Regions from separate parts of the Paenibacillus sp. FSL R7-0331 genome, predicted to be linked through region 2. Evidence: a T-box and tRNA genes for the amino acid it is inferred to sense, from the RefSeq annotation. Region 2 holds a T-box; the other holds one or more tRNA genes.
What was found. The T-box of region 2 lies ahead of pheS (phenylalanine--tRNA ligase subunit alpha). A T-box ahead of a tRNA ligase gene usually reads a tRNA of that ligase, here a tRNA-Phe.
Positions count from the first base shown of each region.

Region 1: it has a tRNA-Phe gene. The T-box ahead of pheS (phenylalanine--tRNA ligase subunit alpha) is inferred to sense a tRNA for this amino acid. The anticodon was not compared.

Region 1 is NZ_CP009284.1:6,061,889-6,065,266, forward strand. It holds gene R70331_RS26295 (GNAT family N-acetyltransferase) at 1-384, opposite strand, end outside; gene R70331_RS26300 (TetR/AcrR family transcriptional regulator) at 516-1,076, shown strand; tRNA gene R70331_RS26305 (tRNA-Leu) at 1,158-1,236, opposite strand; tRNA gene R70331_RS26310 (tRNA-Cys) at 1,265-1,338, opposite strand; tRNA gene R70331_RS26315 (tRNA-Gly) at 1,345-1,419, opposite strand; tRNA gene R70331_RS26320 (tRNA-Gln) at 1,425-1,499, opposite strand; tRNA gene R70331_RS26325 (tRNA-His) at 1,534-1,606, opposite strand; tRNA gene R70331_RS26330 (tRNA-His) at 1,647-1,722, opposite strand; tRNA gene R70331_RS26335 (tRNA-Trp) at 1,748-1,821, opposite strand; tRNA gene R70331_RS26340 (tRNA-Tyr) at 1,827-1,912, opposite strand; tRNA gene R70331_RS26345 (tRNA-Thr) at 1,918-1,993, opposite strand; tRNA gene R70331_RS26350 (tRNA-Phe) at 2,014-2,089, opposite strand; tRNA gene R70331_RS26355 (tRNA-Asp) at 2,110-2,187, opposite strand; tRNA gene R70331_RS26360 (tRNA-Met) at 2,194-2,267, opposite strand; tRNA gene R70331_RS26365 (tRNA-Val) at 2,285-2,360, opposite strand; tRNA gene R70331_RS26370 (tRNA-Glu) at 2,427-2,501, opposite strand; tRNA gene R70331_RS26375 (tRNA-Ser) at 2,525-2,614, opposite strand; tRNA gene R70331_RS26380 (tRNA-Asn) at 2,618-2,693, opposite strand; rRNA gene R70331_RS26385 (23S ribosomal RNA) at 2,751-3,378, opposite strand, start outside.
Region 2 is NZ_CP009284.1:2,140,431-2,143,808, reverse strand. It holds gene pheT (phenylalanine--tRNA ligase subunit beta) at 1-212, opposite strand, end outside; gene pheS (phenylalanine--tRNA ligase subunit alpha) at 596-1,630, opposite strand; T-box leader at 1,689-1,957, opposite strand; gene R70331_RS31815 (hypothetical protein) at 2,214-3,378, shown strand, end outside.

The DNA.
Region 1 (3,378 bases), 3.0 Mb from region 2:
GTACCAGCTCTCCTTCCCGTAACGATCACAAGCCTCCTTCATTTTATCCAGTGTCCCCAGAATATGAAGAATTCGCTTTATGCCAAGCTGAGCAGCCAGTGCTAATCCGCCGTTTAACAGATATTGAACAAAGCCCGGTCCCTTTGCCCCGCTTTTTTTCAGCAGAACAGCAGAAACAATTTTTCCGTCTAGAATCCCTACAAAGCACGCACTTTGCTGATAATATGATTTTGTATTAGTATAATTAAGTCTATACAAGTTTTTTTTATAGTCCTTATCCTGGGTCAAAATTAGCGGAAACAACGGATATTCTAAAAATGAATCAGTTAACAAGGCAGCAACTTCTTGTAATTCATCCTTTTTGGCCAAGCGAAATGACTTCACGTGAATCACCTCTTATATTCCTTTGATTTTTCTTATTGTAATCAGCAGATGTATAAAATAGTATAGTCAATTCATTTTATTTGTTTATTAATGAACAGGCGAAGCCTAATTGTACAGAAATGGGGTTAATTGTGGGAGATAGACGATCTATTAAAACTAAAGCATCGATAAAACAAGCTTTTCTGACATTATTAAATACTAAGGCTATTTCTAAAATAACCGTTTTGGAAATCTCGGAGCTTGCTGACATCGGCAGAAGTACTTTTTATTTGCATTATCAGGACATCTACGATTTATATAATGAAATTGAAGCTGAGATGTTTGATCAGTTAAATCAGTTCTATGATGATTCCTTTCCAATTAAGAATCATCATGATATTATGCAATTTATTAATAAACTTACAGACTACATATATCGAAACAGGACATTATTTAACGTGCTTACTAATCCGGAAGACACATTATTAACCTCCGAAAAATTTAAGCAGTTTTTTAAAAAGAAGATCTTACAGGAAATGCTTGAGGATAACAGAGATCGTATTAAATCATCATTAAATGAAGAAACTGAAAGTTTGTTTATTGCGTCAGGGGTAGTCGGGGTTATTGAGGACTGGATCGTACGCGGCATGGAAGAAGAACCTGCGGGAATGTCTCTACGTATTCATCAGCTGCTGATGAAGTTAGAAGAATAACTGTATCACTTAACGAAAATGAGTTAGTCAGTAATAAAAAAAGGGTCCCTTAGAGATTATCTCTAAGGGACCCTTTAGCTATACCGGCGAGAGGACTCGAACCTCCACGGTTTCCCACTCGATTTTGAGTCGAGCGCGTCTGCCATTCCGCCACGCCGGCGTATTCAAGCTTATTATTCCAAAATCAATGGAGGCGCCACCCAGACTCGAACTGGGGATAAAGCTTTTGCAGAGCTTTGCCTTACCACTTGGCTATGGCGCCATAAAATGGAGCGGACGACGGGAATCGAACCCGCGACCCTCGCCTTGGCAAGGCGATGCTCTACCGCTGAGCCACGTCCGCATAAATGGCTGGGGATATAGGATTTGAACCTATGCATGACGGAGTCAAAGTCCGTTGCCTTACCGCTTGGCTAATCCCCAATATTCATTTCAATCTTCATTGTAGTAATAAAAGGGCGACTGATGGGTCTCGAACCCACGAATGCCGGAACCACAATCCGGTGCGTTAACCCCTTCGCCACAGTCGCCATATTAAGCTATTATTACAATTTCACACTTCAAAATTAATGGGGCGGCCGATGGGTCTCGAACCCACGAATGCCGGAACCACAATCCGGTGCGTTAACCCCTTCGCCACGGCCGCCATATTAAGCTTTAAAGTATTACATTGGCAGGGGCAGCAGGAATTGAACCCACACCAACGGTTTTGGAGACCGTTGTTCTACCTTTAAACTATGCCCCTAAAGATGGTGGAGGCTGATGGATTCGAACCACCGAACACGTACGTGAGCAGATTTACAGTCTGATGCGTTTGGCCACTTCGCTAAGCCTCCACAGATGGTGCCGGCGAGAGGACTTGAACCCCCAACCTACTGATTACAAGTCAGTTGCTCTACCAATTGAGCTACACCGGCATATTCTATTGTAACAATCATGGTGGCGCGGGAGGGAATCGAACCCCCGACACAAGGATTTTCAGTCCTTTGCTCTACCGACTGAGCTACCGAGCCATATAAAGTTGTGATACAAATGGCGGAACCGACGGGATTCGAACCCGCGATCTCCTGCGTGACAGGCAGGCATGTTAGGCCAACTACACCACGGTTCCAAATAATTGCGGGGGCAGGATTTGAACCTGCGGCCTTCGGGTTATGAGCCCGACGAGCTACCGGGCTGCTCCACCCCGCGTCAGTAAAAAATATATATGGTGGAGGCTGAGGGGATCGAACCCCCGACCCTCTGCTTGTAAGGCAGATGCTCTCCCAGCTGAGCTAAGCCTCCATCAAAACCAGCAACTTTTATATCATATCATTTCTCAATTAAAAAGTCAAGCTTTTAAAGAAATATTGGTGACCCGTAGGGGATTCGAACCCCTGTTACCTCCGTGAAAGGGAGGTGTCTTAACCCCTTGACCAACGGGCCATACTAATGATATCCATAAGGAACGGAGAGAGAGGGATTCGAACCCTCGAGACGCTTGTGGCGCCTACACGATTTCCAATCGTGCTCCTTCGGCCAAACTCGGACACCTCTCCATATGGCTCCCCGAACAGGACTCGAACCTGTGACAACTCGATTAACAGTCGAGTGCTCTACCAACTGAGCTATCAGGGAATATATACAGGCTTGATCACCTGAAAACTGAATCCGAAACGAATCTGCGAATTAATGTTGGATAAGCCCTCGACCGATTAGTATTGGTCAGCTCCATGCATTGCTGCACTTCCACCTCCAACCTATCTACCTCGTCGTCTCCAAGGGGTCTTACTAATTGGGAAATCTCATCTTGAGGGGGGCTTCACGCTTAGATGCTTTCAGCGCTTATCCCGTCCGTACGTAGCTACCCAGCCATGCTCCTGGCGGAACAACTGGTGCACCAGCGGTACGTCCATCCCGGTCCTCTCGTACTAAGGACAGCTCCTCTCAAATTTCCTGCGCCCACGACAGATAGGGACCGAACTGTCTCACGACGTTCTGAACCCAGCTCGCGTACCGCTTTAATGGGCGAACAGCCCAACCCTTGGGACCTACTTCAGCCCCAGGATGCGATGAGCCGACATCGAGGTGCCAAACCTCCCCGTCGATGTGGACTCTTGGGGGAGATAAGCCTGTTATCCCCAGGGTAGCTTTTATCCGTTGAGCGATGGCCCTTCCATGCGGTACCACCGGATCACTAAGTCCGACTTTCGTCCCTGCTCGACTTGTTGGTCTCGCAGTCAAGCTCCCTTATGCCTTTGCACTCTTCGAATGATTTCCAACCATTCTGAGGGAACCTTTGAACGCCTCCGTTACTCTTTAG
Region 2 (3,378 bases):
CCGGCGTCAACGATACACACGTTCAGCTTGTCGGCATCCGGGTGCTTTTCTTTAGATTTCACATATCCGGTAACGATTCCGGACAGTCCTTTGTTGCGGCGCTCGACGCCGTCGATCTCGATGCCTGCGGTTGTGATTTTGTCCGCCAGCTCTTCAGCGGTTACTCCCTCTAACGATATATAATCGGTCAGCCATCCGGTTGATACTTTCATGTCCGCTCACTTCCTTTTGTTTCAGATGTATTTATCTACCTGCCGGTTCTGCTTGTTGTCCGGGAAATAGAAAAGTCCGCACTCCCAATTTCACTTTTAAAAATATTCTTGTCTATACGTACTTCCTCCAGGGAATATTTGGACTTCCGGCCACTGTTGTCTTCAGATTTCCTGATTAGAACCGCTATTCGCGGTCGAAATCCGAAGACAGCATATGCTTCCGTAGCGAGCTTTTCTGCGAAAAGCTTTCAGGCGGACGCTCCGCTCCTCCAGTTCCAAAATTCCCCTCCGGTCGTTCCTATACACTATTATCCTTAAAAGCCAAACCATCGCTACGCTTACCTTTCATATCCACCGCACCAGCCCGCAGCCCCGCCAAAAATTTAAATCCCCTTGAATTGCTTCACAAAGCCCATATCGTTAGTGTAGAAGTAGCGGATGTCGTCGATGCCGTATTTCAGCATTGCGATCCGCTCCACACCCATACCGAAGGCGAAGCCGCTGTATTTCTCAGGATCATATCCGCCCATTCTAAGCACGTTCGGATGGACCATACCTGCACCGAGGATTTCCAGCCAGCCGCTCTGCTTGCACAGGCGGCAGCCGTCGCCGCCGCATTTGAAGCAGCTGACATCGACCTCTACGCTCGGCTCTGTGAACGGGAAGAAGCTCGGGCGCAGGCGGATGCCTGTTGCCGGACCGAACATTTCCTTCACGAACTGGTTCAGCGTGCCCTTAAGGTCGCTCATGCGGATTTTGCTGCCGATGACCAGGCCTTCGATCTGATGGAACTGGAAGGAGTGGGTCGCATCGTCATCATCGCGGCGGTATACTTTGCCGGGACAGATAATTTTGACCGGAGTCTCTCCCTTCATAGCCTGCATGGTGCGGACCTGGACCGGTGAGGTCTGGGTGCGCATCAGCAGATCCTCAGTTAAGTAGAAGGAATCCTGCATGTCGCGCGCCGGATGGTTCTTCGGCAGGTTAAGCGCCTCGAAGTTATAATAATCTGTCTCCACCTCAGGACCTTCAGATACCTTGTAGCCCATACCGATGAAAATATCCTCGATCTCCTGTACCACACGGTTAAGCGGATGTATGCCGCCTTGCGGCAGAGTGCGGCCCGGCAGGGTAACGTCTACCTTTTCAGCCTGTAGCCTTTTCTGTGTCTCCTGCTGCTGGAAAGCCTCCTGCCTGTCTGTAACAATCTCTTCGATGGCGCTGCGCACCAGATTCGCCACCTGGCCGATCACCGGACGCTCCTCGGCGCTGAGTCCGCCCATTCCGCGCAGAACCTCAGTCAGCTCGCCTTTTTTACCCAGATATTTGACGCGCAGATCATTCAGCGCCTGCGGATCGGTAACCTCCTGCAGCTTAGCCAAGGCCTCGACCTTCAATGCTTCCAGCTTTTCTTTCATGGCGTGCACTGCCCCCTTTAATGATATATTGTACGACAAAAAAAGGCCTCTTCTCCCGGTAAGGGACGAAAAGACCGTGGTACCACCCTTGTTAGACAAGCTGTACCCTATCCCTATAAAAAGAGGTATTCCCTCTTCGGGCACGGTAAAGACCTGTCTCACTTTAACAGAAATAACGGTCTGCGGCCGGTATCCCCTACTCAAATATTCAGGGAACTGCTCCGGAGTGAACTTCGGCAGCTCTGCTCTCCCAGAAACGCTCTCAATCTGCGGCGTCTCCTCCCTGTTGGCCAGGCACTGCGTACTTGTCTCCATCACTGCATTTGTACAGATTATACGTATTCATCTTCACAAAGATATGCCTCAATAGTATAAGCAAAAATCAGGCGTTTGACAAGCAAACATAAATTTAGGCAAATTTTTATCTGTTTTTAATCTTCCTTTAAGTTTCAGAAAGCTTTTTCAGGAGATTTTTCAGCTAACCTTCAGCGAATCTTGTTATTTTTCCTAATTAGTAAGCCTGGCTATCCTTACTTTTACAGCACGCAGGGAAGGTCAGGTTTTTAAACAGGGAGGGAAATTCATGCATAAACGAAGTAAGGCTTATGTTCTGTTGTTGCTCAGCACATTTGCCGTAAGCCAGTTCCCCGGATTCACGGGGTCGGCAGCGCACGCGGCAGCAGCCGTCACTGCAACTGTCAAAACAGCGGCAGCCGTCACGGAAATCTCCACGCTCACCAAGCTGAGTTCAATGAATCTGGGGGCGTCCTTCAGTGTAAAGCTCAGCGATGTCAGCGTGTTTGCCCAGGACAGCGGAAATATTTTAACGTATACCCTTACTTACACCAATAGCTCCAGCACCAGTGTCAACCTGGCCAATTACTTCTCCAAGGCTGTGACAACCGGGGGAAGCGTAATCAAGGGATCGGCTGTCTCAGCGGACAGCCCGGTCAAAAAAATTGCCGGCAAAGAAACAAAAAGTATTACATACTACGCCAACATCGGCAAAGCCGCCACTGTGAAAGGGCTCAAGATTAATATGTACGGCTGGAATTTCAGCGCAGCCAGCTACGAGCAGCGGATCGGCACCTTTACGGTCCCTTCCAATTATTCACTCGCCGCACTTCAGGGGGAAAGCAAAAAGACCGAACTGAACAACGTTCCCGTAACCACCCAGGCCAGCTCGCTGCAAATCTACCATTATAACGGCAAGGTTTATGCAAAAGTGGGCTACAGCATCACGAATCTCGGCACCAGGGTACTGACCGATCCGGGATACAGCATGAATCTGAAATCCTCCGGCGGCTCGGTATTTACACTGGCTCTGGATGAGAGCAGCTCCGAATACAAGATTCAGCCGCAGGAAAAAAAGACGCTGTATTTCATGACCGAAATCCCGGCTTACATGAACCTGTCCAACATGACGCTGCAGATTGCCAAGCAGGACGAGGGCCTCAAGCTGTATCTGCCGGTAGCCTCCTATTCGCTGCCTGCTGCGGTTACTGCCGACTTCACTGTTGCCGCCGGAGCCGTCAAGAAGATATCCGTCAACAGCAATATAGTTGATTTGCAGCTGAAATCCTCAGCTGTCTATGCGGAGAACGAAAACGGCATCTGGACCTATCAGGTCCGGGTCAAAAACGCAGGCAGCACAGCAGTGACACTGCCGGCCTACACGCTTTCGGTTAAATCAGCCGAAGGCTATAGCTTCCCAATCACTACCACGGCCTTTAACAGTCTCACGCTGA